One region of the Proteiniclasticum sp. C24MP genome, then DNA from elsewhere that is predicted to be linked to it. Evidence: riboswitches for the same ligand, from Rfam matches in the RefSeq annotation. Region 1 holds a riboswitch; each other region holds the start of a gene.
The links. A riboswitch is a leader RNA that binds a small molecule or an ion and turns the genes downstream of it on or off. The one in region 1 is predicted to bind lysine.
Positions count from the first base shown of each region.

Region 2: another riboswitch for lysine. It lies ahead of ACHAL6_RS13520 (hotdog domain-containing protein); the one in region 1 lies ahead of ACHAL6_RS09025 (transporter substrate-binding domain-containing protein).
Region 3: another riboswitch for lysine. It lies ahead of lysA (diaminopimelate decarboxylase); the one in region 1 lies ahead of ACHAL6_RS09025 (transporter substrate-binding domain-containing protein).

Region 1 is NZ_JBINJW010000011.1:1,266-12,011, forward strand. It holds gene ACHAL6_RS09005 (NADP-dependent oxidoreductase) at 1-685, shown strand, start outside; gene ACHAL6_RS09010 (ATP-grasp domain-containing protein) at 879-1,901, opposite strand; gene ACHAL6_RS09015 (amino acid ABC transporter ATP-binding protein) at 2,071-2,811, opposite strand; gene ACHAL6_RS09020 (amino acid ABC transporter permease) at 2,815-3,588, opposite strand; gene ACHAL6_RS09025 (transporter substrate-binding domain-containing protein) at 3,644-4,471, opposite strand; lysine riboswitch at 4,629-4,809, opposite strand; gene ACHAL6_RS09030 (metallophosphoesterase) at 4,972-6,312, opposite strand; gene ACHAL6_RS09035 (SatD family protein) at 6,366-7,034, opposite strand; gene ACHAL6_RS09040 (AI-2E family transporter) at 7,194-8,339, opposite strand; gene ACHAL6_RS09045 (VOC family protein) at 8,513-8,953, opposite strand; gene thpR (RNA 2',3'-cyclic phosphodiesterase) at 9,132-9,707, opposite strand; gene ACHAL6_RS09055 (indolepyruvate oxidoreductase subunit beta) at 9,694-10,272, opposite strand; gene ACHAL6_RS09060 (thiamine pyrophosphate-dependent enzyme) at 10,263-10,746, opposite strand, start outside.
Region 2 is NZ_JBINJW010000027.1:21,777-32,522, forward strand. It holds gene ACHAL6_RS13490 (lysine 5,6-aminomutase subunit alpha) at 1-931, opposite strand, end outside; gene ACHAL6_RS13495 (hypothetical protein) at 943-2,394, opposite strand; gene ACHAL6_RS13500 (hypothetical protein) at 2,391-3,347, opposite strand; gene ablA (lysine 2,3-aminomutase) at 3,390-4,643, opposite strand; gene ACHAL6_RS13510 (L-erythro-3,5-diaminohexanoate dehydrogenase) at 4,658-5,698, opposite strand; gene ACHAL6_RS13515 (3-keto-5-aminohexanoate cleavage protein) at 5,721-6,542, opposite strand; gene ACHAL6_RS13520 (hotdog domain-containing protein) at 6,542-6,931, opposite strand; lysine riboswitch at 7,008-7,179, opposite strand; gene ACHAL6_RS13525 (dihydrofolate reductase family protein) at 7,446-8,003, shown strand; gene ACHAL6_RS13530 (pyridoxamine 5'-phosphate oxidase family protein) at 8,034-8,501, shown strand; gene ACHAL6_RS13535 (hypothetical protein) at 8,703-8,951, opposite strand; gene ACHAL6_RS13540 (iron-containing alcohol dehydrogenase) at 9,054-10,211, opposite strand; gene ACHAL6_RS13545 (secondary thiamine-phosphate synthase enzyme YjbQ) at 10,220-10,615, opposite strand.
Region 3 is NZ_JBINJW010000001.1:348,546-359,291, forward strand. It holds gene ACHAL6_RS01745 (aspartate aminotransferase family protein) at 1-901, opposite strand, end outside; gene dapD (2,3,4,5-tetrahydropyridine-2,6-dicarboxylate N-acetyltransferase) at 906-1,607, opposite strand; gene dapB (4-hydroxy-tetrahydrodipicolinate reductase) at 1,623-2,342, opposite strand; gene dapA (4-hydroxy-tetrahydrodipicolinate synthase) at 2,339-3,235, opposite strand; gene ACHAL6_RS01765 (aspartate-semialdehyde dehydrogenase) at 3,232-4,215, opposite strand; gene dapF (diaminopimelate epimerase) at 4,202-5,017, opposite strand; gene ACHAL6_RS01775 (aspartate kinase) at 5,032-6,234, opposite strand; gene lysA (diaminopimelate decarboxylase) at 6,238-7,539, opposite strand; lysine riboswitch at 7,619-7,765, opposite strand; gene yiaK (3-dehydro-L-gulonate 2-dehydrogenase) at 7,925-8,929, opposite strand; gene ACHAL6_RS01790 (MATE family efflux transporter) at 9,015-10,355, opposite strand; gene ACHAL6_RS01795 (DMT family transporter) at 10,665-10,746, shown strand, end outside.

The sequences.
Region 1 (10,746 bases):
CCGGGTCTACAGCTATCTCAGCATCAAGGAGAACGGCTCCTATGCGGAGTATACGGTTCTGAAGGAAAAGGATGCGGATCTCATACCAGAGCGCCTGTCCTATGCGGAAGCGGCCAGCCTCCCGCTGAGCGCCCTCACGGCCTACCAGGGCCTCTATGACCTGGGTGAGCTCAGAGAAAACCAGCGCATCCTCATCAATGGAGCCACTGGTGGAGTAGGTGTCATGGCCGTTCAGCTGGCGAAACTGAAGAATGCACAGATCATCGGTACCGGCAGCACGGAGACCCTTTCCGTCCTCGAGGAGATGGACATCCTTCAGAGCATAGATTACAGAAAAGAGAACCTCACGGATGTCATCACGGAAAAGCTCGATCTCATCTACAACCTTGCCCCGCTGAAAGAAGACGAAATGAAGAAACTGTTCCCTCTTCTGAAAGACGGCGGACGATTCGTCAGCACCACCGGTATTCCAAAGGACGCCGGAGACAAGGACAGAATCACGCTGCTCAGCGAACAGGCTAAAAGAGGCGGAGAAAGACTTCATGAAATCTCGGAACTGGTCGAGGAAGGAAAACTGAAGCCAAGAGTTTCTTCCACCTGGAAACTGGAAGATGTACCAGAAGTCCATAGACTCCATGAAGCCGGCAAGCTTCACGGGAAAGCGGTGTTTCTCATCAGCAGCTAGAAGATGAGCATGGTTTCGAAGTAGGCGCTGCAGGAAAAGCAGAAAAACATTCCTCATGAATGAAAATGGAAGAAGACGCAGCAAGAGAACAGGTCCGTATAAATGGATCTGTTCTCTTGCTGCGTCGGAAGGTGTCTTATAGAGCGGAAACCCCTTACAGAGGTTTCCGCTTTCTTTTCAGAAAATCTCTCATCTATACTGCGGGACTGGTCTGGATCTTGTAGTCTGCGCCGGACAGATGCTCATATCTTCTTCTTGCCGAATCCATGATATGAAGAATCAGATCCTCATAGCCTATGCCGATGACCTTCGCCATCTTCACCAGATCGCTTATTTCCTGATGAAGCCCCGGCAAGGAGTTCACCTCGATGACATAAGGCTTCCCATCCATGACCCGCATATCGATGCGCGCATAGTCTCTTAAGCCCAGCGCCTTGAAGGCAGCTTCCGCTGTGGCTCTGATCTTCTCCTCCACATGATGCTCCACCTGGGCGGGAATCTGAAAACGCACATAATCATCATAATGATGCTTCACTTCAAAACTGTAGAATTTCCTGAACTTCAGAGGCAGATTCGAAAAATCGATGCCCATGACCGGAAGCGTCAACAGCTCTTGTCCGTTTCCAAGAACCCCAACGGTGAACTCCTTTCCGTCTATATATTCATTGATCAGCGCCGGCGGATCGTAGTGCTCTAGAAGATGCTTCACCTTCTTCGTCAGCTCCTCGAAATTGTGCACCAGGGAGTCATCTCTTATGCCACGGCTGGATCCTTCGTTCTTGGGTTTCACCAGAAGTGGATAAGTCAGGTCCATGGCGGAGAGCTCTTCCACCTTCATGCAGGTAAAGAATCCGGGTGTGGGTATGGAGGCTGCCTGAAGCGCTTTCCCCGAGAAGATCTTGTTGTATGCGATGTTATGGGGAAGGGGTCCCGATCCCGTATAGGGAATCCCGTATTTCTCCAGAAGGGAGGGAAGCTGGGATAATCTGGATTCTCCCTGAATACCGTTGCAGAGATTGAAAACAAAATCCACTTTCTCCTTCCTGATTCTCTCAATGAGATTCTCCTCAAAAGGAATTCGAATCACATCATATCTGCTTTTCAGCGCTTTCACCACTGCTTTTCCTACTGATTCCTTGAAGCTGTCTTCAAGAAGCCCTTCTTCGTTATGAAGAATCTCTGCTCTTGATTTGTCTGTCACTACTGCAATTTTCATTTTTACATTCGCCTCATTCTTTCAACCCGATACCGACAACATGTCAGCCAGTCTACCGTTACCATAACACCAAGTAATGAACTGCCGGTAAAGTATCCATTGAGCCCAATGAAAAAGAAGCGGTCAAGTCCTCTTTCTCCTGTCTCAGAAAGGGCTTGCCGCTTCTATATTAATTCTCTTTCAGTGTTCTCTGAAGGAAGGTTCTCGTACGCTCTTCCTTCGGTGCATTGAAGATGTCCTTCGGGTGTCCTTCTTCCACAATGACGCCATCGTTCATGAAGATGACTCGGTCTGATACATCTCTGGCAAAGGCCATTTCGTGGGTCACCACAATCATGGTAAGGCCCGCTTCCGCCAGATCCTTCATGACCTTCAGCACTTCTCCCACCATTTCAGGGTCCAGTGCAGAGGTGGGTTCATCGAAAAGAAGCACGTCCGGCTCCATGGAAAGAGCTCTTGCAATGGCCACTCTCTGCTTCTGTCCACCGGAAAGCTGCTTGGGCTTCGCATTGACATACTGGTCCATGCCCACCACCTTCAGATATTTCAGCGCAGTCTCTTCCGCTTCCTTTCTGCTTTTCTTCAGGACCTTCATCTGGCCCACCACGCAGTTTGAAAGCACATTGTGGTTCTCGAAGAGATTGAACTGCTGGAACACCATGCCGAGCTTGGTTCTATAGGCATTGATGCTCATTTCTTCCCCTAGAATGTTCTTGCCTTTGTAGAGGATCTCTCCGCCTGAGGGTGTCTCCAGCAGATTGATGCATCGAAGCAGCGTGGATTTTCCGGAACCGGAAGCGCCTATGATACAGACCACTTCACCCGCATCCACTCTGAAGTCGATGTCCTTCAGAATCTCGCGATCGCCGAAGGATTTTCGAAGATGACTGATTTCTATGATATGTTCCATTTTCTAATTCCCCCTCGCTTCGCTTTTGTGTGCCAGATCTTCCGGTTTCAGCACCTGCATCTGGTTTCCTGTGAGATTGTAGTTTTCCGGGCCGTCCATTTTCCTCTCGATGAATCTCAGGATTCTGGTTACACTGAAGGTCATCACGAGGTAGATCATGGCAGCTACAATGAATGTTTCCATATACATGTAGTTTACACCGGCAACGGATTTTGTGGCAAAGAACAGTTCTGTAACGGAAATCACGTTCAGAACGGAAGTATCCTTGATGTTGATGACGAATTCGTTTCCTGTGGCTGGAAGGATATTTCTGACAACCTGCGGCAGGACCACATTCATCATGGTCTGAAAGTGAGTCATTCCGATGGACTGAGCCGCTTCGTACTGTCCCTTGTCGATGGAGAGAATTCCTCCTCTTACGATCTCAGACATGTATGCACCGGTGTTGATGGTTACAATGAGAATCGCGGCGAAGGTTCTGTCCATATCTATGCCGTAGGTATTGGCTACCCCGTAGTAGATGATCATGGCCTGTACAATCATAGGTGTCCCTCTGAACACTTCAATGTAGACAGACATGAGACCATTGACGATCTTAAGGAAGATTTTCTTCATGCCTCTCTCCGGCTGCGGTATGGTTCTTATGATGCCGATGACAAGTCCCAGAATCGTACCCAGAATGGTACTGATGATGGAAATCTGTAAAGTGGACAAAGCCCCTCTCAGAAACATCGGCCAGTTGCTTACGGCTATATCAAAAATAGTCTCCAGTGTCATTTTATCCTCCTCGTGGAAAACCGGCTTCAGCACCGCTGAAGCCAGGTATCACATTTTACTCTGCGGAAGGCTGATTCAGAATCGCCTGATCCATTATGCTCTGCTGCTCTTCTACGGAGAGTTCTCCTAGAATGGCGTTGATTTCTTCAACCAGTGTCTCATTTCCCTTCTTGATTCCGACCGCGATGGCTGTATCGTCAGGGGAAGTCTCAAACCCGTCTGTCAGTTCAATGAAAGTGAACTTGTCGTTGGCTGCGGAAGCACTAACCGCTTCCGGTCTTTCTGTCACGTAGGCATCAATGACACCGGACTCCAGGGCCACTCTGATGGCGGAGAAGTTGTCCATGGCTGTCTGCTTCTGTACGCCTTCGATCTGATCGATGACATCGTAGTGGAAGGTGTTCAGCTGCGCTGTGATCTTCGCTCCGCTGAAATCGGAAAGACTCTGTGCACCTGCATAGGCACCGTCTTTTGCCACAACAATGACAAGATCGGACATGTAGTAGTTGTCTGTGAAATCAATGGATTCTTTTCTCTTTTCCGTAGGAGACATACCGGCGATGATGGCATCGATGGTGCCTGACTTCAGTGCAGGAACCAGTCCGTCCCATTCGACCTTGACGATGACAAGCTCTTCTCCAAGACCTTCTGCAATCCTCTTGGCAACCTCCACATCATATCCAGCCGCATATTCTTCCGTACCTTCAATCTTCACTGCGCCGCTTGCATCATCGCTCTGTGTCCAGTTGAACGGTGCATAGCCGGCTTCCATTCCTACCTTGAATACGCCATCCCCTTCGGCATCGATCTTTGTTCCGCATCCTGTTACTATCACCAACGCACTCATGATTACCATGATCATCATACTGATTCTTCTCATTATGTTTCTCTCCTTTTCGTCTGCATATTATACATATACAGCTTCCTATTATTTATAATTATTCATTCTAACGTTTTAATAGTGTTTTTCCGACAAATAAAAAAATACCCGAGACGAACTCAGGCATTAAAATGCAACCCTTGAACCCCTTTCTTTCCCTTGATAAGATAGCTCAACCTTATAACCTGGGTAAGCCATAAGGACAGTCCTGCAGCTCTTAACTGCAAGCCCAGCATAAAGCGGTGAGGCCACTTTACACTTCGGCGAAATTTCCTGTGCCATGGGATCTTTGCTTCCTCTGCTTCTCCATGGTTCTTAAATACCGCTCCTCTACCTCACCTTACAAAGATGAGGTCACTATTAAATTGTTGCCTCTATACTATCTCAATACGAAAAAAGTGTCAACCTGAATTCTGAATAAATATGAGATTGACACAAATCGTGGAACATTATCTGCGCTGTAAATCTTTACACGTACTTTGAAATTCAAAGATTCTCAAAGTTCATTCACCGATTCTGAGCATATTGTCATCCGGACCAGATTCATTCAGGATCCGCTGCATATAATACGCCGTCTTCTCGTCCCCCACTTCCCCCATAAGGCGGAAACCCTCATGAAGTCTCATTTCTTCCGTGAGCTGATCTTCATCACCCCCGAAATAGAGCACATTCAGCATGCCGATGGCTTCTGCCATGATACCTGCTTCCTCTTCTGTGGCGTTCGACTCTTCAAGGAGTCTATGATAGATCCGTGTCGCGGACTTCTCTTCAAAATAGGATTTCGAATAGGCATCCAGAGACCGGAAATCCTTCAGGGCACTGCCCAGCATGATTTCAGTGAGATCCAGTTTTCTGCTCCGGTACTCGATGCCGTACTCTTCAGACACCCGGATTCTGCCGTATTTATGAGGATAAACGGAAAGCGCATTGGTGGCGATTTCGTAGACAGGGTCCATTTCCTCATTGACCGTGATGTCCTGAATGTGGATATGACCTGTGAGATTGAGCTTCACACCGCTTCTTCTGATGATGCCGAGATACTCCTCATGGTTGTCGATCATATATCCTTCTCTGGCGATGCCGCTGTGCATCAGCGCGTTGTGATGGGTCACTGTGATGACTTCAGCCCCTGCCTCCTGCGCACTGTTTAGAACTTCCTTCATCCATGTGAAGGTACCCAGGCTCAGGATCCCTCCAGCTTCCGGATAGCCAAGCTCCATATTTCTCTGGTATCTGTTTGTGTCGATCATGAGAATCCAGGTTTTCTCATTCGCTTTCACGGCATAGCTCAAGGAATTTTCATCTTCGGAAAAAGCCTGCGAAAATCCGTTCTGCTTATAGATCTCCCTGAACGCTTCCGGTGAAACGGTATCTACTCTGGTCTGCTTTTCCCCCTGAAACCCTCTTGCATAGGGATTGTTCACATCATGATTTCCCGGGGTCACATAGACTTCTATGCCCGCATCCTCGATCTCTAGAAAGAGCGCAGCCAGATCCAGATGGCTTTCCCGTTCGCCGTTGTTTGTCAGATCGCCGCTGACAATCAGGCCATCGGGCTTCGCAGCTATGATCTCATCTTTGAAGGCATCTGTAATCCGATGGATCTCATTCAGATTCTTTCCGTCCCCCACTTCCATATACCGCTGAAAGGAAGGGCCTTGATCATTGATGGAAGGGGAAAGGAAGTGAAGGTCCGAGATGACCCAGAGATCAAGCCCTTCCTGCGCCAGAAAAGCCTTTTCCTGGTCACTGTTTTCATTCCTGCCGCTCTTTTCATAGCCGACGAGAAAGAAGGCTGAAAGAATCAGAAAAAGTATGATGACGATGCTCTGTGTTTTCTTCAAAAGTGAACCTCCGATTTCCATGATTTCTGAAGCTGCCCTGTATAGGGCAATCTTTACTGTCTTTTCTCTTTTCCCCACTCCGCTTCAAGAAGCAGAGATATTTCTTTCCTTGCACGGATGTAGTTATAGTAGCCGCTGCTTTGTATTCTCTGATTCAGCGCCTGGGTGGAAAGTCCCAGTTCCCCGGCCAGTTCGATCTGCTTCACTGAAAGGTCATGTCCATGAAGAAGCACCGATTTCTTTACCACTTCTTTCTGGGTGTCTCTCCATCGGCTTTCAATATACCCGCAGAGCCTTATGGTCTCGTTCATGATCCGCACAAGATTTCTGTTTTCGTCTGCTTCGATGCGGATCTTCGTACTGCCGTAATCATTGTCCTCATTTAGCGCCAGAAGAGCTTCCCTCGCGTTCCAGTAGGCGGGACCATCGATTCCGATGCTCAGCTTGCTGATCCTTGTCTCGATGTCACCTACGCCGATGCCGAAGAAAAGCTCCACCTCATCCATGCGGAATCGGATCTCATCGATGATTTCCATGACGGAATCCCCAGATGATAGAAGCCCCTGAAACTCATTTCCGATGGTCATCGAGAAATTCGATGCGATGACCTCCTTATAGTCTCCATTGACTTTCTTCAGTGTATCCGAAAGCATTTTTTCCACCTGAGATCTGGTCTGTGCGGGCTTGAGAAGTCTCAGCTCCCCTATGATCATAAAATACATGTTATCTCTCCTGAAGCTGTTTTTCTTTATTATATCATTGATTCCATCCATTTCCGACTTAAAACCTTTATGAATCCGGGAACAATCAGACTGCAGTGCACTTGACTTTTACTACCCAAGAAAGGAGTCCAGCTCAGTGCGGACTCCTTGTGATTTCAGCTATTTGTATTTTCGTTCGTCTACATCCTTGTCATCCAGTCTGTTACCCACATTTCTCTTGATGAGCACATAGAAGACGGATGCGATGGGTACTGCCAGAAGAATCCCAAGAATTCCGTAGAGTCCTCCCCCCACCATGACTGCCGCCAGCACCCAGAGGGCGGGAAGCCCGATGGAATTGCCTACAACCTTAGGATAGATGAAATCTCCCTCTATCTGCTGCAGTACAAAGAACAGCACCAGGAACCATAAGGCCTGTACAGGACTGTTCACGAAGATCAGGAAGAAGCCGATGGCCATGGCGATGAACGCACCCACAATGGGGATGATCGCTGTCAGGGTCACAAGTACCCCTACAACCACCGCGTAAGGGAATCCGAAGATCAGCATGGAGACCACGAACATCATGCCCAGAATCACCGCTTCCGTAAGCTGCCCTGTGACAAACTTCTGGAAGATGTCGCTGACAAGGATGGTGATGCCCAGAAACTGGTCCACCCTTTTTTCTGGCAGGTACGCATAAAGAATTCTTCTCACCTGCCTGCCCAGATTCTCCTTGTCAAATAGAATGTAGATGGCGAAGATGAGACCCAGGAGAATGTTCATGGCACCTGAGAACAGTCTGGTCAGAACGCTCACCGTGAAGTCCGCCAGGTTGTTTCCACCCACCATGATGACATCCATAAGGGTTTCTCCGATGTTTTCAAGGGAGAGGTCCACATTGTTCAGATAATCTTCAAACATAGGGAAACTGCCCATGATACCTTCCAGCCATACTTTTGCATCTTCGAAGAAATCAGGAAGCATTTTCCCGATATTGTCGAAGGTTCTGGCCATTTCCGGAATGACGATGAGAAGCACCAGTGCCAGGATCAGAATCAGTGTCAGGAGTGCCACAACGATGCTCACTGCTCTTTTCACTTTCTTCTTTCCGATCCCGGAGAAAAGTCTTTCCAGCTGCTTCACATAGATGTTCAGCACAAAGGCCAGGGCACCACCGATAAACAGCGGTACCATCGGTTTCAGAACGGTGCCGAAGACGTCCATGATAAACGGAATGTGTTTTAAAGCCCACGCAAACAGAATTGCGGAAAAAATGATGGTTATCAGGCTTTTTACGGTTTTCTTGTCTAAAATAATGCTCACCTCTTCCTGCAGGGTTTCCTTGCAATATGATTATTTCATTTCTTTCAACTGCTTTTATATTGCTTATTATAGCGTAGTTCCAGAAAGAATGACATGAAGAAAAGCTTAATTCTTTCCATACTTCCATATATTTCCCATAGAGAAAGCGGATAGGCGTGCTATCCGCTTTCTGATCAGGACTCTATGCTGAATTCTCCCACTTCCGGTGAAGCGTTGAACTGCCAGTGGATTCCATACTGGTCGGTGATGCTTCCGTAGATGGGGCTCCACTCCGTTTCCTGAAGTTCCATTTCCACCGTTCCATTTTCCTTCATCCGATAGAAATACTTCGTGACAGTTTCCACATCCTTGCAGATGACCGTGAGATTCATATTGTTTCCCACCTTGTATTCCATGCCCGGGAAGATATCCGACATCATGATGCGGTCTCCTTCAATCTCCAGTTCCGTATACATGATGAGATTCATGGCTTCCAGCGGAACACTGTGATCCTCTTCTCTTATGCCTTCCCCGAAGGTCATGAATACCGGAGGTTTCGTTTCGAAGACCTCACTGTAGTATTCTGCAGCTTCTCTGCAGTCTCCGTTGTAATTGATGAATATCTGAACGCCCATAAAGTACTCTCCTTTCCTGTTTCTCTTCTCTTTATTTTCCCATACCTCAGCCGTGGAGCTGTGTATACTCTGTGTACTTTCAGAAAACTCTTTCTGAAAATGTGAAGTCCCGGCAGAAGATTTCATCCATCTCAGCCAGGACCTCTCATAGTTCTTACTCCGTTATCCTAGGAGAACCCTACACTCTCTTCACATTGAGAGGAGTCTCGTAGATATTGATGTACTTCTGCTCCTCTCCTTCTTTCACACTTTCAAACAGAACCAGTTTGTCCATGAGAATCGGAAGCTTCGGAAGCTTCATCTTATGGTTCAGCTCCTCGATGCCTTCCACGTTTTCCAGATATTCCCCGTTTCTCACCAGTGTGATATGAGGAACATAAGTCGAAGGGTCTTTCTTGTAGAACAGCTTCTCCAGCTCTTCATCCAGCAGCTCACGGATCTCCGCCAGCTTTTCCCTGCTCTTCACCCCCATCCAGATGGTGGACCGGTCTCCTTTTCTGAATTCATCAAGCTCTGCCATATAGGTGAGAAAGAGCTGAGATTTCATGGCCACTTCCTGCATGATCTCCTCTATGACCGGAATTCTGTTCTCCCTGGTTTCACCCAGGAACCTCAGCGTGATATGATAATTGTCTCTTGGTGTAGGATGTCCCTCTTTCAGATGCATCATGATTCTCTTGTTGGTCTCTGACAGATTTTCCTTGTGGATCTGATTCAGTTCGATTCCTATGAAAAGTCTTTTACTCTCTGACATACGCTTTACCCCTCCTGAAGGCGACCAGGTTTTCCTCTACTGCCTTTTTCGGAACATTCTCCTTGAGCACTTCATGCCATACTTCATCCTCGATTTCAAGAAAGTTCGAAAGCACACCGAGGATGATGGTATTTGCCGCTCTGATGTTGCCTGAGGCTTTGGCTTCCGCCTGAGCATCAATTTCAATGACCTTGAATTTCTCTTTCAGTTTTTCGATTTCCTCTTCAGGGTACTTCTCCTTCTCCAGAAGCACCGGCGTAGGATAGACTCTGTTGGTGTTGAGAATCACAAGCCCTCCCTCTTTCAGTCCATGGCTCCATCTCAAAGCTTCCAGAGGTTCCATGCCCAGCACGATGTCCGCTTCGCCTGGCAGGATGTTCGGGGAATGCACGGTTTCAGCCATCTTCACCGTACCCCAGACTGTGCCGCCTCTCTGCGAGAGCCCGACCACATCATTGGTTTTCACATCCAGACCTGCTTTGAATGCGGCTTCTGAAATGATTCTTGTGGCAAGGACCAGTCCCTGTCCACCTACTCCTGCGATGATGATACTTCTTAAATCCATTCTTTCTGTTCCCCCTTCAGTGATTTCTTGATGGCGCCTACAGGACAGACCTGCGCGCACACACTACATCCCACACACATGTTGGGATCGATGGAAGATTTCAGTTTATCGATGCCCGGATACTGCTTCATCCTGATGGGCGGACAGTTGGTCTTGACGCAGGATCTGCAGCCGATGCAGATCTTCGGATCCACATAGTAATTCGGCTCCTTGATCTTGAATTTCAGTGCACAAGGTCTTGTGGCGATGATCACCGAAATGCCCTTCTTCTTCACTTCTTCCTTCAGTGTGTCTCGGAACAGGTTGTAGTCAAACTGATCCACGTACTGCACGTTCTCGATGCCCATGGTGTTCAGCATGGATTGGATGTCGATGTGCATATCGTCATTGACATCATATTTTCCTGAACTTCCGTTGCCCTGACCACCGGTCATGGCAGTGGTTCCGTTCTGAAGGATGATGAATGTCATATTA
Region 2 (10,746 bases), on a different contig from region 1:
TATGGGCTTCCTCGTAGGCATCAGCTGTGGTCAGGTAATTGTCTTCTCCCGTATTGATGATGACCCCTGCATAGCCGTTGATGGCTCTTGAGAAGTACTGGTCGATGAGCGTTCTTTTCATGTTGATGTCTCTGAAGAGAATGCCGTATAGGGCATCGTTCAGCATCACGTCCAGCCTTTCCACCGCACCCATGGCCGCTATTTCAGGCATGCAGAGGCCAGAGCAGTAGTTGCAGAGCCGGATGTATCTGCCAAGCTCATCCCCTGTTTCGTCCAGCGCTTCTCTCATGAGTCTGAAATTCTCCTGGGTGGCCATGGTGCCTCCGAATCCTTCGGTAGTCGCTCCGTAGGGCACATAGTCAAGAAGAGACTGACCCGTGGTTCTTATGACGGCAATGATATCTGCTCCCTGCTTTGCAGCGGCTTTAGCCTGAACAATATCCGCATAGATGTTACCGGTGGCCACAATGACATAAAGGTACGGTCCGCTCTTATCTCCGAACTCTTCAAGCTTGGCTTCTCTATCCTTTCGATTACCTTTGATCTTCTCCACCGTTTCTCTGGCCACATCTTCCACTTTCATTTCCACTTCAAAGCGGTCATGAACCGGAAGCTTCGTAAGATCCAGTCTCTCTTGCGCGATTTCCTCCGCTATTTCCTGAGGTGACAGCGAAAGCGCCACCATGGCATTGCCCATGTAAAAGGCGGCACCGTTTTCCAGTGCTCCCTTTTCCTTCAGGTGATCCACCACGATATTCGGCAGCGGTACGCCTTCCTCATTCACTCCATCAACGCCCAGAAGCCGAAGAACCGTTCTTTCCACCGCAACGGTGGTATGTAGATCCACAAATCTCTGTGTCTCTTCCGCAATGGCGCGGGCATGGTTTCTTGCCGTGTCCACCTTATTTATATCCAATCTGATTTTGCTCATTTGTTTTCCCCTTATTCCAGTAATTTCTTTATTTCAGCAGTGAGGTCTTCCTGGAACCCCAGAAATTCGCCTATTTTCACTGCATCTCCCACAATAGGCGTTCCATCCCATTTTTCCAGTGTATAGTCCATGAGGTCCGACAGATAGGCAACCTGTTTCTGGCGGTCTTCCTTTTCCTGACTGATATGATCATCCAGATTAACCTCTCTAAGACCTCGCACCTGATACCTGTGAATCCCCGTGAGGCTCTTGATGTCGTAATGGGTGGCGACGAGAAGAAAATGCTGCCGGTCTCTGAAAAAGTTAAGCAGTCCGCCTACTATGGCCATGCCTTCCACAGGATTGGTGCCCCTGGCCGGTTCATCCAGAACCAGTAATGAGGGCATCTCATTCATTCCTTCCATGACTTCTGTGATCTTCACCACTTCTCCCCCAAAGGAGGATAGTCCCTGGTCGGGATTCTCCCGATCCACGGAAAGAAGATGCATGCTGCCAAGAACCGGAGTCTCCATTTTACTTGCAAAGGGCAGAATACCCAGCTGGACCAGCACCACATTGAGAAACAGGGTCTTCAGACTGATGCTCTTGCCCCCCATATTGGCACCGGTGATCACCGTACTTCCTCTTCTCACTTCCAGTGAGACGGGGACAAACTCCCGGCCTCTTCCTTTGAGAAGTTCCGCGAAATAAGGATGATATCCTTCCACCATATGGATGGAAGGCAAGTCACCTACTACAGGCAGGGTGGTAACGAACTTTTCAGAAAGCACCGCTTTTGCCAGAAGAAAGTCCAGCTCCCCGATGATATCCATATTGCGCAGCAGTATCCGCGCATAGGGCTTCAGCTGATCCGAAAGCTCTCTTCTCACTTCATACTCTCTCACTTCTTCTTTTGCCACGATTTTTCTTCTCATGACAAGCAGCTCATTTTTCTCTTCCGGAGTTCTGAGGGAACGGATCATTTTCTCAATCTCTTTCTTATCCCGTCTGATGACCCTTAACTCCTCATCATACTCGTCATAGATGTAGAATGTGTTTAACCCTGTTCCAGCTGGATCAAGCAGATCTGCAATCACATCCAGCCTCTCCAGCTTCAGCTCCTGACTGAGGAGGAAAGATCGGATTTCTTCAATCCTGTGCATTCTTTTCAGAAAATACTTGATCTCAAAGAGATCCAGCTCGCTCAGTACCAGTCCTTCCTCTACCGCCAAAACGGTGTTTCGGATATCCCTAAGCTCATGCAGAAGGAGAAAGAGCTCCTCCGCCGATTCTCTGAGGGAAGGCAGTCTGTCTCTCAGATCTCTGGTTCTTTCAAGCTCTCTTTGAAGGGCTTCTTCCTTGTCCTTTCCATAAAAGGACAGTTTGCTCTTATGTTCTTTTCCGTAAGGGCTTCCGGTCCTGATCAGGTCCATGACGAATTTCAGGCCCATGTCCTGCTTCTCTTTCCTGCTGAAATGCATCATTTTCCCTCCTTCCATACACGAAGACTCTTCACCGGAATCTCCGTTTCCTTCTGAATCCTTCCTATGAGTTTTTCAATATCCACTTCAAAACCGCCCTGATCGTAGGGATTGACGATGATTTCTTCCACTCTGATCTCCTCCACCACCTGCAGAGAAATCTTTCTTCTAGAAAGCCTGCTCATCATTTCAGGACTGATCAGTAAGCTTGTTCCATCTGCAAGTATGAAATCCCGGTTTCTGAAATGCTCATCCGCCAGAAGCTCTGTGAACAGCTGATCTGTAGCTGCTCCTTTTATGTAGATGGCTTCCGTATCATTCGAAAGCACTTTACGTATCTCCTTCCCCAGAGAAAGCGCCAGCTCCCCCTGCACTCTCTCCCAGTTTCCGTTTTTCACAAAGGCTCTTCCAGCTTCCTTCGGAAGCGAATGCTTCGTTACAGGAAGGGTCAGAGATTTCAAAGCATTTCTCGTTTTCTCCAGAATCTTATCCTGACTCTGACTGACACTCACGCCAGTGCAGAGCACCGCTCCTTCGGTTCGCGTGGAAAAAGACATGCGGGACAATGCACCATCCACGATGAACAGACAGTGCTCTTCAATCCTTCTCATGCTCTTCTCTATTTCAAGAAGATCGCTGCTCCTTGAAGGCCCGGCTATTTCCACAAATCCGTCAGAGAGAGCACGAAAGATGATGATTCTTCCCAGTGCACTGAATATGCGGGTACTCTCCATGATTTCCTTTGTCACATCACACCTGGATAAGAGCTCCTCCGAAGTTGCTATAAGTGTTCCTTCGCTGATATAGATTTTCGGCTTGTCTCCTTTTGTGACCAGGTCTCTTTCTTCCCCATCCCGTCCGATGGAAGTCAGAGCCAGCACCTTCTCTTTGTGATGCACCCGGGCTTCTTCGATGATGAGATTCAGAAAAGATGTTTTCCCCGTATTCTTTCCCATCCCCATAATGGCCAGAGAAGATAAACGAAACAGCCCTTTCATTTACGATCTGGCCTTGCGGAGTACTTCGGAATTTCCGATGTTGATGGCATCGCCCTCAAGAAGGGAGGATATGCCTATATTCTCCACTTTTCTCTTTCCCTGGCATACTTCACACTGACAGGTTTCTTCATAGGAGTCCGGTTCCGTATAGGTAGTGATGACCCCTTCAAAATTTCTGAGAATGACCTTATGAGTGCCCTGACTGATCACATAGTTCGGCATGACAGGAATCTTTCCGCCACCGCCTGGTGCATCCACCACAAAGGTCGGTACACTGAATCCTGACGTATGTCCACGAAGCCCTTCAATGATTTCGATCCCCTTGGATACGGGAGTTCTGAAGTGTTCCAGCCCCATGGAAAGATCGCACTGATAGATGTAATAAGGTCTTACTCTGATTCTCACAAGGCCATGGACAAGCTCCTTCATCACATGGACACAGTCATTGATTCCCTTGAGAAGAACAGACTGGTTCCCAAGAGGAATTCCGGCATTGGCCATTCTTTCGCAGGCGGCTTTGGATTCTTCGGTGATTTCCGAAGGATGGTTGAAGTGGGTGTTCACCCAGATGGGATGATACTTCTTCAGCATATTCACAAGATCCTCGGTGATTCTCTGAGGCATGACCACAGGCACTCTACTGCCGATTCTTATGATCTCCACATGAGGAATGGCACGCAGCTTCCTGATGATGGCTTCCAGTCTTGCATCACTCATGAGCAGAGCATCTCCGCCCGAAAGAAGCACATCACGGATGCCTGGTGTATTTCTGATATAGTCGATGGCCTTATCGATTCTGTCGTTGCTCATGGGACTGTCTGTCTGTCCGGCAAAGCGTCTTCTCGTACAGTGTCTGCAGTACATGGAGCACTGATCTGTAATGAGAAGCAGCACACGATCCGGATATCTGTGAGTAAGACCAGGCACCGGAGAATCTTCATCTTCATGCAGGGGATCCATGAGATCCGCATTGGACGTCATGATCTCCATGGCGGAAGGAACTGCCTGAAGTCTTACCGGATCCCTGTGGTTCTCCTTATCCATAAGTGTCAGGTAGTATGGCGTAATCGCCATTCTAAGGGATTTCGTGGCTTTCCTTGCTCCTGCTTCTTCTTCTATTGTGAGAGGGAGATATTTCTTAAGATCCTCTACTGTTTCAATTCGATTCTGTACCTGCCACAGCCAGCTGTTCCATTTCTCATCTGGCACATCCGGAAACATTTCTTTCCTGTTATTCTCTGCAAATCTGTTCATCACATACTTCCTTTCTATACATAGAGTTCTTCAAAAATTTTTCTCAGGGCTTCTGACTCTCTCAGCTCCTCCAGAGTGATTTCAGCATGACCTTTGGTGTAGCCGTTTCCTACTATCATCGTCACATCTTTCCCTACCCCTTCTGCCCCTAACGCAGCCTTGGTGAAGCTGGTGGCCATGGAGAAGAAATAGACGATTCCTCCGTCTCTTACGGGCAGAATGGTGCTCATTTCCGTGTTCTGCACATTCACCACATTGATGGCAATGTCATATTCTCTTCCTCCATTCATCTCCAGTGCCCTGTTCATGACCTCCACTGGTTTTCTCGCATCTCCTGAGAAGGCCTTGTGACAGAATCGGTTCTTAAGAAGCAGCTCCAACGCTTCCTCTCGAAGGTCCGTTGCCACTACATTTCCTGTGGGTCCTACTCTCTTCATGGCCTCATAGGCACACATCATCCCTGATTTCCCAGTTGCTCCCAGAATCAGAACACTGTCTCCAGGCTTCACCATTTTCGCCACCTGGGCAGGTGCTCCTGCCACATCCAGTGCTGCAAGTGCCAGATTCTCATTCATGTCCTTCGGGAGCTTCGCATAGATTCCTGATTCAAAGAGAATGGCTTTCGCTTCCACTTCCACACGGTCGATGTCTTTTTTGATGTCCTTTATCTTCTCGATCTTAAGCGGTGTCAGGGACAGTGATACCAGTGTGGCAATCCTGTCTCCTGCCTTAAGATCGATCTTATCTTTCAGCGCATCCCCGATCTCTTCTACGACGCCGATGAGCATGCCACCGGAACCGGTGACGGGGTTCTGCATCTTCCCTCGATCCTCTACGATTTCCATGATCTTTCTGCCGATTTTCTCCGTATCATGTCCCGCTTCTTCTTCGATCTGCGTGAAACTTGCAGAATCGATATTCAGCGCAATGACATCCACCAGAATCTCATTGTCATAGATGTCCATATCATTATCAATTTTAAGTGCCGCCTGTGGCAGAACTCCTTCCGGGCTTATGACCCGATGGGTGCCATATCTGCATCCTGTTTTCTTCATCGTCACTTCCTCCAAATGGTAGTTATTTACTGATGCCCAGTATCTGTCTTGCTTCATGAGGTGTAGCCACTTCTCTTCCAAGAATGCCTGAAAGCTCCACCACTCTTTTCACAAAGTCTGCATTGGACTCCGCCAGCTGGCCTTTCTTTAGATAAATATTATCTTCAAATCCCACTCTCACATGGCCTCCCAGAAGAATCGCCATGGTGCTCAGCGGAAGCTGCACTCTGCCGATGCCCGAAACCGTGAAGGTGCTTCCCTCAGGGAGCGATTCGGAAAGATAGATGAGGTCTCTTGGTTCTCCTGAGATCCCGCCATTGACCCCCATGACCAGATTGAAATGCATGGGTGATTCGATGTGACCTTTTTTCATGAGTCTCACGGCCATATCGATCATGCTTTTATCAAAGACTTCACATTCCGGCTTGATGCTTCGATCTTTCATTCTTTTTGCGAATTCGATGATCATGTTTTCCGTATTGACGAAGATCTCATCCCCTCCGAAATTCAGGGTTCCACAGTCAAGGGTCGCCATCTCAGGCGAAAGCTCCAGCGGCTGAAGCCTCTCGTCTGCACTCATGCCTACAGCACCACCGGTACTGGGCTGAATGATCACATCCGGGCACACTTCTCTGATTTCCTTCATGCAGGCTGCATATCTCTCCTTGCTCTGTGTCGGCGTTCCATCATCTTCACGGACGTGAAGATGAATGACGGATGCACCTGCATCATAAGCCTTTTTCGCCTCGTTTCTGATTTCCTCAATAGTATAGGGTACATTGGGGTTATGTTCCTTCGTCACTTCCGCTCCGCAGATGGCTGCGGTGATAATGAGTTTCTCCATTATTCCGATTCTCCTCTCTGCTTTTCGAGCGGGACGACACAGGTTCCCACTGCCCTGCATACGACGATGGGTTCCTTCAGCACATCACAGGCGGACTCGCTAAGGTCTCCTCTTGGAACGATGACTTTTCTCGCTTCAAATTCCATTTTTCTGGAAGTCTTTCCTTCCTTGATGATTCTCCCCACTGCCTCTATATAGTCCCCGGCGTAGACAGGTGCCAGAAACTCCACTTCCTCATAAGCCCTGAAGAGCCCTTCATCCCCATCTCTCCTTATGAGAAGCTCCGTAGCCACGTCTCCGAAAAGCATCAGCATTCTGGCTCCATCCACAAGACCTCCCCCATAATGCGCATCATGGGCACTCATTCTTAACCTGATCATTGCTTCCATTATTCTTTCCCCCTTATCCTCCACTGCATCATCCTTCAAAAAAGCACAACAAAAAAGAGCACCTTTATGTTTTAAAAACATAAATAGCGCTCCATGTATACCTACATGACAGTGATAGGCTTTGTGCCTTTTCACCAGGATCTGCAGAAAAACCCTTTTGCTGCATTCCTTCGGCGGCCAGCTATTCATGGTAAAAGAAGGGTTTCATATCATTACCATTACCTTCTGGTCGCTCCTCTATTTAGAAACGATGATTATGTGCGTTATCGTATCTATTATACTCTGTAATCGTTTAATAAATCAACATCCAGATAATAAATTGTCATATTTTTTTACTATTGACATGTTCACTTTACTAAACCGTTACTATTTATGCAGAATATCTCCATATTATTAAGACTAAACGCATATTCATGCTTCTGTCCTTCCGAAGAGATGTACTCTGTTTCTTGACAGGTTTCATTGCTCTATGGGACTTCAGCTGATATACTGACAAAAAAGGGGGTGTTACGAAGTGTCAGGAAAGAGAAGAATTCTGCTGGATCTGGCTGTAACTCTTGATGGATTCATCGAGGGAACACATGGGGAAATCGACTGGTGCATCATGGAACCGGAGATGGATTTCAACAGTTTTCTGGATCAGGTCAATACAATTTTCTTCGGACGAAAGAGCTACGAATTATGGAAAGAATTACTGTCTGATGATGATATCACCATGGAAGACAGAGAAATGCTTGCACGCATCAGCAGCATGGAGAAGTACGTTTTTTCAAGAACCCTTGCGTCCACGCCCGATTTCACGGTGTTGTCGGAGCATCTGACGGATGAAGTAGAGAAGATTAAAGCGCAGCAGGGAAAGGACATCTGGCTCTATGGAGGCTCTGATCTCATCACCACCTTCATGGAGAACAATCTCGTCGATGAATACAGACTCTCCGTTCATCCTGTACTTCTGGGAGAGGGAAAACCGCTTTTCACCGTTACCAGCAGGAGGAATCTTCTTTTAAAGAAAGTGAATACTTATCCATCTGGTGTTGTGCAGCTGATCTACCATCCAGCTGATCGGCCTTGAGAATAAAATTTGATTTATAAGGAGATGCCTATGTTTCGTGAACCAAGACGCAAAAACAGAACCTTACCCGAAGAACACATTGAAGAGATTCTTAAAGAAGGTCTCTATGGAGTGCTGGCTACCACAGGAGTAGATGGCTATCCTTACGCAACACCCCTGAGCTACATTTACCATAACGGAAAAATCTACTTCCACTGTGCTCCTTCAGGAATGAAAATGGAAAACATATCCAATTGCGATAAAGTCTCCTTCACTGTAGTCACCGATGTGGAGACACTCCCGAACCAGTTTTCCACAAGATACAGAAGCGTTGTTCTATTTGGCAGAGCAAAGGTTATTGAAGGCAGTGAAAAAGATGCCGCACTGGAAGAGATCATAGAGAAGTACGCACCTGATTTCATAGATCAGGGGCAGCTGTACATCAAAGGCAAGAAAGAAATCACTTCCATTATAGGTATTGAAATTGAATATCAGACTGCCAAAGGCAGACTGGAATAAGCAGCAAAAAGAGAAAGCAAGGCCAGACTTTGCTTTCTCTTTTCAGGTTCTATAAAAAAATACTGTGCATACTGATAATTTAAAAGGGGTTCCAACGAACCTCTTTTGGTGTCTGATTATTTTATGCTATAGCTGATCTTACTATAGCCTGGGATTATGCGATGAAATAATGGATAAGTGGTGGCAGAATCAGTAAGAGGGCTAGAAAGAAAGCAGCAGCCTCGTAGTCTTCTGAGATAACACTGCCTTTTCTTCCCCTTTGTACCATCCTTTAAACTGCCATCTATTTCTGTAAATCACAAACAGGATAACCAGGACAGCCACAGCACCTAACCACTCAAATCGAGAAACACCCATGGACTTATAAACGATGCTCAGAACCATGGAGTAAAAACTTCCTGATATGAAAAAGATCAGGAGGATTCGCAGTACCTCTAAAAACAATCTCATTGCACACTACCTCTCATACTCTTGTTTATCTTTATGTTCTCTGAAACTTTGAAAGCAATCTATTTCCACCATAATATCCATGCAGAATCTCTTATGCAGATCCTACAATGCCTTTTTCAGAAGATCTGAAAGTTCTTCATAGGTCAGCACGATGGGATTCCCTTTCATGCTGCTGGCTCTCATGGACTTTTCAATGATTTCTCTGAAATCTTCTTCCGTCATGCCGAATTCTCTGAACTTGGGTATGGAAAGATGTTCACACAGGTCCATGACCCATTTCATCCCGTCTTCAATGGAAGCGTCTCTGTTTCCTGTCAGAATTTCAGCTGCCTCCTTGTATCGGGCAATGGCTGGATTCTCCTTTTCTCTTTCCATCAGCGCCTTCACGTTGGTCTCTATGGAATGAGGCAGCAGCCCTGCACAGACGATTCCATGAGGGATGCCATACATGCCGCCAATGACGCCGGCAAATCCATGGACTACCCCAAGTTTCGCATTGGCAAGAGCAATTCCACCGAAAAGACTTGCCAGAAGCATTTCTTCCCTGGCTTCCAGGTTCTCGCCCTGGTCGTAGGCTTTTCTGAGAGACCTTGAAGCGAGCCGCATCCCATCTCTGCAGAATGCATCCGTCATGGGATTGGCCAGATGGGAGACAAAAGGCTCGATGACCTGTGTCAGAGCGTCAAGACCTGTGCTTGCTGTAACGCCCTTCGGCATGGAGACCGTGAGAAGCGGATCAAGCAGCACCAGCTCAGGAACCATATAGGAGCTTCGAAGGCTTACCTTCACCTTGTGCTCTGAAGAGCTGATGACTGCATTCTTTGTGACTTCTGCGCCTGTTCCTGAGGTGGTTGGTATGGCGATGCAAGGTGCAGATGGATTGGAAAGGGCCTTTCCTTCTCCGATGACTTCCAGATAGGATAAGATGTCACCTTCATTCTCCAGCATGGCGGCGATGATTTTTCCGCTGTCGATGACGCTTCCGCCTCCACAGGCGATGACCATGTCGCACTTTTCATCTCTTGCCAGATCCAGTCCTACTTTTGTGGTATCAAGGCTTGGTTCATCTGTCACTTTGAAGTGAGCGGACTTCACACCCTCTTCCTCCAGATAGCCTCTGATCTTCTCTGCGACTTCTCCTCTGCTTCCTGTCACGATGAGGGCTTTCTTCCCGAAGGGTTTTGAAAGCGCACCGATCCGGGCCAGTCCGTCTCTTTCAAAAATAATCCGATCCGATGTCATAAACTCAAATTTATTCATTCTCTTCCCTATCCTTCCATAATCTTCACGAATACGTTTCTGTTTCGTGGTCCATCAAATTCACAGAAGTAAATGCCCTGGTAACCGCCAATGACAAGTTCTCCCTCGTCAATGATCATTTCCAGTGAAAAATTGAACAAACTGGATTTAATATGGGCTGCAGAATTTCCTTCTTCATGCTTATAGTCGTTCTCAAAGGGGATCAGGTTGTTCATGGTTGCAAGCATGTCCACCATGACATTGGGATCCTGATATTCCGTTATGGTTACAGCCCCTGTTGTATGAGGAACAAAGAGCAGGCATATACCTGACGCTACCCCACTTTCCTTCACCAGTCTTTTTACCTCGTCAGTGATTTCAATCATATCCGTTCTTTCTTTCGAATCCACTTTCAGTTTTATCATCTTGACTTTCCTCCTGTATTTATAGTTTATTTCCACTCTACTCTCATGATATCATTATCCACATGCAAATCAAATGCGAAGAAGTTTTATAAAAATGAACTTTTTATGGTGAAAGAGAAATCTTATAATCA
Region 3 (10,746 bases), on a different contig from region 1:
TGAATCCCTCTTCCAGAAGCACGGAAAGCATGGCATTCCCCGCAGCGCAGGCCACTGGATTGCCACCGAAGGTGGATCCATGGTCTCCCGGCTTCAGTACATCTTCCACACTTTCATGAACCAGCATGGCGCCGATGGGAAGTCCTCCCCCAAGCCCTTTGGCAAGAGTCATGGCATCGGGAGTCAGGCCATAGGCTTCATGGGAGAAAAGATTCCCCGTTCTCATGAGCCCAGTCTGCACCTCATCCACCAGAATCAGCGCATGATGTTTTCTTGCTTCTTCTCTGATGGCGGCGATGAATTCTTCTGTGACCTGCCTAAGTCCCCCTTCTCCCTGTATGATCTCAAAAATGATGCCACAGGTGTTTTCATCCACAGCCTCTCTTAAGGCATCCACATCATTCAGTGGGATATGCACCACATCCTGAAGCGATTTCCCGAACTGGTCCTTATACTTTCCATTCCCCGTGACACTCATGCTGCCCATGGTTCTCCCATGAAAGCCCCTGTCCACGGATACGAACCTGGTTTTTTCTCCATGGAAGCCCTGTCCGTATTTACGTGCAAGTTTCAGCATGGCTTCATTGGCTTCCGCACCGGAATTGGCGAAATACACCTTGCTGGCAAAGCTGTTTTCCACCAGCTTCTTCGCAAGGGACACCTGAGCGGATGTTGTGAAGTAATTGGAGAGATGCAGAAAAGCGTCCATCTGCTCTCTGATGGCATCCGCTATCGCAGGATGTCCATGACCCAGGGTATTCACGGCAATCCCTGAATAGAAATCAAGATATCTGTTTCCTTCCCTGTCATAGAGATACATGCCTTCTCCGCGGGCGATCTCCAGAGGAATTCTCTTATAGAGATTCAGTACATAGTTCTGATCTTCACGCATAAGCGTCATATTCTCACCTCAAATCATCCAGAAGTTTCGTCTTTTCCCGTGTCTTGTCGTCCTTGTATTTGATCACCTTTGCAGGAGAACCCGCCACCACCGCTTCTTCCGGAACATCTTCCGTGACGATGGCTCCTGCCGCCACCACCGCATTCTTTCCGACTCTGACGCCTTCAAGAATCACCGCATTGGCTCCAATAAGGACCCCGTCTTCGATGATCACCGGAGTCTTTGAGGGCGGCTCCAGAACCCCTGCCACCACGGCGCCTGCGCCGATGTGGCAGTTCTTTCCGATGGTTCCTCTTGCGCCCACCACGGCATTCATGTCCACCATGGTGCCATCACCGATGACGGAACCGATGTTTATGACCGCACCCATCATGATCACTGCCCCTTTCCCGATGACCACATGGTCTCTTATGAAGGCACCCGGCTCGATTCTCGCATCGATCTTTGTCAGGTCCAGAAGGGGAATGGCAGAATTTCTTCTGTCGTTTTCCAGCACCATATCGGTGATTTTCTCCCTGTACAGAGACAGAAATTCCTCCACCATCTTTGCTTCTCCGAAGAGGATCCGGCTGTTCCCCTCACCAAACACTTTCAGGGCTCCGAAATCGGCCCCCTCCAGATTTCCGTTCACATAGAGCTTCACCGGGGTGCTTTTTTCCGCATTTTTGATGAATGCCGCAATGGCATAGGCATCCTGTAACATCATTTCACTCATTTTCAATCATCCTTTCATCATATGGTCCATAGCATACAGACCCGGTTTCTGGTTTATTATGAACTGCGCCGCTTTCACCGCTCCTCTGGCAAAAAGCATTCTGGATTCTCCCCTGTGGACGAGCTCCAGACTTTCACTCTCCAGTGCAAAAAGCACTGTGTGTTCTCCGACGATGCTTCCTCCACGCACTGCATGAATGCCCAGTTCTCCTTTCTTTCTGGGAGAGACCCCTTCTCGTCCATAGACCCTTTCATGAGGAACGCCGCCTGCATCCACCGCATCAGCCAGTAGCAGCGCTGTACCGCTGGGTGCATCCTTTTTCCTGTTATGATGCTTCTCGATGATTTCCACATCCGCATCTTCTCCCAGAAGCCTCGCCGCTTCTCTTGCCAGATGCTTCAGCACATAGACCCCCAGGCTGTAGTTTCCGCTTTTAATAATAGGAATGAGTCTGGCCGCCTCTTCTATTTCAGCCAGGTCTTTCTCCTCATGACCGGTGGTTCCAATAACAAGAGGCACCTGATTTTCCCTGCAGTAGGAGAGAATGGTGCCGAGGGCCTCCTTCCCTGAAAAATCAATGGCCACATCCGCGCCGCCCATGGAAGATACATAGGCACTCTCTTCCCTGTCCACCAGAACCACTTCCACCTCCGGATGATCTTCCTCATAGAGGGCTGAAATGGCTCTGCCCATCTGCCCTCCTGCGCCGAATAGAATCACTTTCATCTTCCTGCGCCCCCTTCCATGAGACCATAGGCTCTGAGAACAGAGATCAGTTTCTCCTTGTTCTGCTCCTCCAGCCCCACAAGAGGCAGCCTGAACTCCCCTGCCTCGTATCCCATGAGGTTCAGCGCTTCTTTGGCCGGTACCGGATTGGTTTCCATGAAGAGAGAGGACGTCAGATTTTCATATGCCCTCTGACTCGCAAGAGATTTTTCCGCTCTTCCTTCCACATAGTCATAGACCATCTCGTGGACCGCCTTAGGCACCACATTGGATAAGACGGAAATGACGCCATGGGCTCCCTTGGCCATGAAGTCATAGATTTCATTGTCGTTTCCGGAGTAGACTCTGAAGTTCTCCTTCACCTCCTGCAGAATGACTGCCGCTCTGTCCGGTTCACCGGAAGCTTCCTTGAGACCGACGATGTTGGAAATCTCCGCAAGCTTCACCACGGTTTCAGGCAGAAGATCCACAGAGGTCCGTCCTGGCACATTGTAGAGTATGACGGGAAGCTTCACCGCATCCGCCACAGCCTTGTAGTGTGCATAAAGTCCTCTCTGGCTGGGCTTGTTGTAGTAAGGCGTCACCAGAAGAAGTCCGTCCACACCTATCCTTTCCGCTTCCACGGAAAGGGAGATGGTGTCACTGGTACAGTTTGACCCTGTGCCTGCAATGACAGGCACTCTGCCCTGGACCAGATCCACGGTGAAGCTGAATAATGCCAGCTTCTCTTCTTTGGACATGGTGGCGGACTCTCCTGTGGTACCTGCCATGATGAGCGCATCTGTACCTTCCTCAATCTGCCACTCTATGAGACGCTTCAGTGACGCGTAATCAATCTCTCCGTTTTTAAAAGGGGTGATCAGGGCAACCCCCGCTCCAATCCATAAACTCATCTTCTTTCCTCCCATACTCTCTTTAAAATCTCCACAGCATTGCTTGCTGCGCCTTTTCTGATATTGTCCGCCACGCACCAGAGGTGCAGTGAATTATCCAGGCTCTCATCTTTTCTCAGTCTGCCCAAAAGGACCTGGTCCTGACCCGTGGCATCTCTGGCTGTGGGATAGTCTGTTTCGTAATAGATGATTCCTTCAGAGGAAGCCAGCGCTTTTCTAAGCGCCTCGTAATCGATCTTCTCTCTGCAGGTGACATTCATGGCAACGCTGTGTCCGTTAAGAACAGGTACCCTGACACAGGTGGCTGTGACCTTCATCTTTTCATCCTCCAGAATCTTTCTGGTCTCATCGACCATCTTCTGCTCTTCTTTCGTATAACCGTCCTCCAGAAACACATCGATCTGCGGAAGGCAGTTATCGGAAATGACCTTGGGATAGAAGGAAGGCTCTTTTCCTGCTCTTGTGCCCAGAAGATCCTCCACACCTTTCTGCCCGGAGCCCGACACCGCCTGATAGGTGGTATAGGCTACTCTTTCCACCTGATAGAGATCATGGATCACCTTCAGTGGCAGAACGGACTGGATGGTGGAACAGTTGGGATTGCTGATGAGAAGATGGTCTTCTACAGCCTTCATATTGATTTCCGGAACCACCAGAGGCACTTCTTCATGCATACGCCACTGACTGCTGTTGTCGATGACGGTGATGCCGTTTTGGGTGGCGATCGGTGCATAGATCTCTGAGATGCTTCCTCCTGCAGAGAAGAGGGCGTACTGGAATCTTTCCTTGTCAAAGGAGCCTTCCGTGAGCTCTTCCACCTCGATCTCTTTTCCCTGAAAGAGAACCTTCTTTCCGGCAGATCTTTCCGATGCCAGAAGCACCAGATTCCCGAGAGGAAGTTCCATCTCTTCCAGAACCGTCAGAAAGGTTCTGCCCACCATACCGGTGGCTCCTACTATGGCCAGATTAAGCTTGTCCAATTTCCATCTCTCCTTTCGCAATGCATACAGCGGGTCCTTCCAGAAACACCTGGTCTTTTACAGTGACTTCAAGCATTCCTCCATCCACATGGACCTTTGCTTTGGGCTTCGTGAAGCCCAGTTTATGGGCAGTCACCTGAGCGGATGCGGCACCTGTTCCGCAGGCCAGCGTGTAGCCCACTCCGCGTTCAAAGGTCAGAAGCCTTATGGCCTCTTCGCTTTCCACCTTTACGAAGTTCACGTTGATGTGCTCCGGAAAGAATTCATGGTGACAGAGGCCATCGGCATCCTCATAGGGCACTTCATCCTCCGTAAAGACCACAGCATGCAGGGTCCCGAGAAAGAGCACATGAAGATCATAGCTTCTTCCATTGACCGCAAGGTTCAGAATTTCCCCCTCATAAACCTCCCTTCTCACATGGGGTGCAGTGAGATGAAAAGATGGCTTCATGAGCCCGATACGGATTCTCTCATACCCAGAAGATACATCCACTGGAAGAATCCCCGCCAGGGTTTCCACCTGGAACCGGTCATTTTCCACCAGATCATTTTCATGGGCAAACCTTGCGAAGCATCTCAGCCCGTTTCCGCACATAGGTGCAACACTGCCGTCCTGATTGTAGTAGGCCATTTTAAGGTCCGCCACCTGAGACTCCTTCACGATGAGCAGTCCATCTGCGCCGATGCCGTAGTTTCTATGACAGAGGGCTTTGGCCGTTTCACTTTCTTCTCTTCCCTCCAGATCCTTTTCTATTAGGACTATGAAGTCATTTCCGGTCCCGTGATATTTTGTGAATTTCATGTTTCTCACCCTCCTTACAGAGAAAAGGCATCTGCAATGAGCTCTACCGCCTTCTCCTTATGCTTTTTCTCCATGGTGTAGGAGATGGAGATCTCCGATGTGCTCACCTGCTTGAAGGTGATGCCGTTTTGCGCAAAGAGCGTAAAGATTCTAGCCGCTACACCGCTCTGGGTCCTCATACCTGATCCCACCACGGATACCTTCAGAATCTCAGTGGTGGTCGTCAGCTCCGCTCCGGGGAGCTCATCCACCACTTCGTGCAGCACCGATTCCATGAGCTTTCTGTCTTCGGCTGAAGCCGTGAAGGAAAGCGTTACGGATCCGTCCGGCATGGGCGTCTGACTGATCATATCCACATTGATCTCCTCTTCTGCCAGTTTTGTGAAAATGTCTGCCGTATGGATGCTTCTTTCCGGCAGATGACTGATGGTGACCATCATGATGTTTTCCAGTACCGACAGACCGGTGATGCTTCTCTCTTCCACGTTTTTTTCTCCTTCCTGTATATAGGTTCCTCTTTTGTCTTCGTGGGCAGAGCCCACATAGATGATGACGCCGTAGTTCTGGGCAATGTCCACGGATCTGGGTTCCATGACCTTGGCACCGAGAAATGCCATTTCCTTCATCTCCTCATAGGTGATGGAGTCCATGTGCCTTGCCCTGGGATAGAGCCTCGGATCCACTCCGTAGATGCCGTCCACATCCGTATAGATCTCGCAGTGGCAATGAAGCTTTGCCGCCAGAGCCACTGCTGTGGTATCGGATCCTCCTCTTCCCAGGGTGGTGATTTCGCCGCTTTCATTGAATCCCTGAAATCCCGCCACCACTACGATATATCCTTCGGACAGATATTTTTCGATGTTTTTCGGATCAATGTCTCTGATCTTGTTCTTCGTATGAATGCCTTCCGTGAGAATGCCTGCCTGGTATCCCGTTAGGGATACGGCCTTCACTCCTTTCTCCTGAAGAATCATGGTGAGAAGGGCTATGGAGATCTGTTCTCCCGTGGCCAGCATCATATCCACTTCTCTTTTAGACGGATTCTCCGATGCTTCCCTTGCCATGGACAGAAGCTGATTGGTGGTCTTTCCCATGGCGGAGACCACCACCACCAGCTCTTCTCCCTCAATCTGTCTTCTCGCAAGCTTTTCTGCGATGCTTTTCATTCTCGCAAGGTCGGCCACCGAGGATCCGCCGAATTTCAGTACTGTTCTCATCGCTTAATATTCCTCCATCTGATCATTTCTTATGAGGTCCTCATAGGTCTCTCTCTTCACCACAACCTTTGATTTTCCGCTTCTGACGAAGATCACCGGCGGTTTTCTCAGGCGGTTGTAGTTGGACGCCATGGAGTAGTGGTAGGCACCTGTGGAAAACACCGCCAGAAGGTTTCCTTTTTCCGGTACCGGAAGATGCGCTTCTCTCACCAGAATATCTCCGGACTCGCAGGCTTTTCCCGTCACCGTATAGACTTCCTCTTGTGGATCCTCCATCCTGTCTGCCAGGCATGCTGTATAGGTTGCATCGTAGAGAACCGTACGGATGTGATCGGCCATGCTGCCGTCCACAAAGACGTACTTCTTTCCCCCATAGGTGGTTTTGGTTCCACCCACCTCGTAAAGTGTGGTTCCCGCATTGGCCACAATGGCACGTCCAGGCTCGATGAGCACTTTCAGGGGCAGAAGGTCCATCTGCTCTGAAATCCCTGCTACATGTTCAAGGAGTGCTTTCAGGAAGTTTTCATACACCATGGGCGTATCCTTTTCCTCATAGGAGACCCCAAAGCCTCCACCAAGGTTCAGTTCCCTAATCGCTATGCCCTTCTCTTTCAGGTTACCCACATAGCCAAGCATTTCCTCCACAGCTTTGAAGTAGGATTCCTCTTCAAAGATCTGGGATCCGATATGACAGTGGATACCTCGAAAGTCAAAGACGGGATCCGCATCAAGGGTTTTTATGAGATCCACGGTGTCTGCACTGAAGATGCTGAGACCGAATTTCGAATCATTCTTCGTGGTGCTGATGTATTCATGGGTATGGGCTTCGATGCCGGGATTCACCCGCAGAATCACTCTCTGCTTCTTTTCTCTCTCTTCCAGAATCCCTCTCAGTCTTTCCGCCTCGTCCTCATTGTCCAGAATGATGGTTCCTACGCCGCTATGCACTGCATAGACGAGTTCTTCCAGAGATTTGTTGTTTCCGTGAAAGAAGATCTTCTCCGCTGGGAAGCCCGCTGCAAGTGCTGTGAAGAGCTCTCCTCCTGAGACCACATCCAGCGATAGATTTTCCTCCTTTATGAGCTTTGCCATGGCTTTTGTCATGAACGCCTTGGAGGCATAGATCACTTCCGTCTCGATTCTCTCATGGATGAAATTCTCTCTGAATAGCCTGGTTCTGGATCTCATTTCCTCCTCATCCATGATGTAGAGGGGGGTTCCATAGGTTCTGGCCAGGTCCTTAGTACTGACACCGCCGATGTGAAGATGATTGTTTATGATGCTCTGTGTTCCATATAGTCTCATGGGTTTGTCCTCCTGCAGATAAAAAAATATGACCGTGAGCGAATGCTCACGGTCATGAATATACCTTGCAGTCGCCCTGCCATGTTAAAGCGCACTTCCAGACCATTGGGCAACGATCTGGAAATAGTCCCTGACTTGTTCAGTCAGGGCCCAGTACAATGTACTTCGGCGTCAGCCCCTTTCCCTTTCACGGTACTCTTGACTAGACGCGACCTCTTTTCACACGGCTGTATTAAATTATTGCTATCTTACATTTAATTTGTTTTATTGTCAAACGAATCGCTTATAATCGTTGAATAATTATACATCTCTTAATTTGTTTCCCGTTGTCACCTGATGTAATCCTTTTAACCGATAAACTTTTCAGAGATTTTCAAAGCAGGTTTTACAGAGCAAGGATCCTGTTCCAGACTTCTTCCAGCACGGGAATGCCTTTTTCAAGATTCTCTTTTCTTCTCTTGATGGTGGATTCACCGGGATAGGATACCCTGCCGATTTCCTCATCCACTTCCGATGATTTCAGGTCTTCCACAATGCGGGTGACCATGGTGTCGATTTCTCCTGCTGTACTGAATTTCTTCGGATCGATGGCTATGAGGACCTGGGACAGTCCCGACTCATTCTGGTCATCCTTGGCGATATCACGAGTGGCGTTGCCACCGGCTAAAACCGTCGCAATCATATCCAGCACGATGGAAAGTCCGCTTCCTTTCCAGAAACCGATGGGCAGAACTCTTCTGGTTTCCTCGATGACTTTCGGATCCGTACTCAGTTTCCCTGCCTGATCATATCCACCAGGAATGGGCAGTTCTTTCCCTTTCATTCTGTAGTCTTCCAGCTTTCCATAGGAGAACTGGGACATGGCCATATCCAGTACCACATGTTCCCCGCTGGTTCTTGGCACTGCCATGATGAAAGGATTATTGCCGATCTTATGGTCCTTTCCGCCGTAGGCAGGCATATTAGGCATGGTATTGGTCCAGCAGATGCCGATGTATCCTTCTTCGGCGGCCTGCCATCCGTATGCACCGCCTCTTAACCAGTGATTGGTGTTTCTCAGTGCCACAACCCCGATTCCGTTTTCTTCAGCCAGTTCGCAGGCTCTTTTCATGGCACGCTTGGCGTTGATGTTTCCAAGTCCCAGGTTCCCGTTCCATCTTTCCATGGCACCGAAATGCATCTCGCATTCGGGCAGGGCCTTGGGATTGATGACCTTGCGGTCTATGTAGCTTACGATTCTCGGAAATCTGTTGACGCCATGGGAATAGACTCCGTCAAGGCTTGTCATGGCAAAGTTCTCCGCCGCTTCAAAGGCGATGTCCTCAGAGACTCCGCGGTCGGTGAGGACCCTCTTGAATTCATTCAGCATGGTTTCATATGGTATTCTCATAATTTTTCTCCCCCAGTATATAGAGTATTCTCTTTCTATCTTATCACGAATGAAGCGCTCCTGAACCATAAAAAGAATGCAGACCCTATAAAGGCATCTGCATTCTTTTTCTTCTTTCCATATGGAGCAGCGTGAGTGAGATGAGTAGCGCCAGAAGCTCCACCAGTGGAATGGTGATCCATACTCCAGTGATGCCCATGGCATCTGCAAAGAGGAGAAGTACCGGTGGAATCAGCAGTATTCCTCGGAGTAGCGAAACGATGAAGGAGGGTCTCGGTTTCGCCTTGGCTGAAAAATAGGAGATGATGGTGATGTTCATTCCGGCAAAGAGGAAGGAGGTGAAATAGATCCGCATGCCTTCCTTGGCCAGGCGGTGGAGCTCCAGATTGTTTTCCGAGTTGAACGCCCTGATGATCTCATCGGAGTTACCGATGAATATGCTGTAGAGAAGCACCGCCAGCACCGCTGAGAAAAGAATCCCCAGTCTGAGTGTTCTTCTCACATTCTCCTGATTTCCCTGACCGTGATTGAAGCTGATGATGGGCTGAATCCCCTGCCCTACTCCAGAAAAGATTGCGATGAGAATCAGCGCCAGATTGGCGATGATGCCATAGGCTGCCACACCGATCTCTCCGATGTAGTGAAGAATCACCAGGTTGAAGAGCAGAATCACAAGCCCTGAGGAGAGCTCTGTGATGAAGGTGGGAATGCCGATGGAGACTACCTTTCTTATTTCCAAGGGCCTCATCTCTGTCTTCACAAACCTGAAATGGTGCTTCTTCTTAATGAAGAAAGGTACCATCACAAGAATGCTTAGTATCGGTGCGATGCCTGTGGCAAGGGCAGCACCGAACATGCCCATCCCAAGGGGATAGATGAAGATGTAGTCCAAAAGGATGTTACTGAGACTGCCTGTCATCATGGCGATCATGGCAAGCCTTGGATGTCCGTCGTTTCTCACCATGCTTACAAGAATACTGTTCACCATGAAGGCAATGGAGAAGTTGAATACTGTGTAGGTATAGTCTCTGGACATCTCGACAAGATGGCCTTCTGCCCCTAAAAGCATCACGATCTCATCAGGAAACAGCAGCCCAATGATGGTGAAGAGAAGCCCGATGAAAATGCCCAGAATCATCATCTGGGTGAACACTTCATTTCCTCGTTTCGGTTTCTTTTCTCCACGATAGATGGAGTAGACGGTTCCAACACCAGTTCCAAGCAGAAGACTCATGGAATAGACCACGGTATAAGCCGGTATTACAAGGTTCAAGGATACCAGACCATCCTTTCCGATGCCGTTGGCGATGAAGAAGGTGTCCGCCAGGATAAAGGCGGAAAATCCGATCATGCTGATGACGTTCAAGGATACATATTTAAAAAATGTCTTATATAACTGATTTCTTTCTTTAGACTTTACGCTCATAGGTCCTCCGATCATTTCAGAAAAGCGCATTTCTTAACCGGTTCTGGTACTTTCAGCGCTTTTAGCTCATAATACTATACCCAATTTTCACTTCTTCGTCAAAGCACTGAATTTGCCATTTATCCAATTCTTCATATCAAATATTGTCATTCTATTTACGGCTGAATTTTCCTGCTGTCATACTGTCCTGTTTCAGAACTAATTTCAGGTTTTACGCCAGTTCAGAGAACTTTAAATTTTCTATGAAATCCTTTGATGCTGTGTTAAGATAATGAAATGAAAAATAAAATAGGACAGGATGGATGTTAGATGTTTATTGGCGAAATTGCTGCTATACTTACCGCCTTCTGCTGGGTAGGATCTTCTGTATCCTTTGAATACGCAGGCAAGA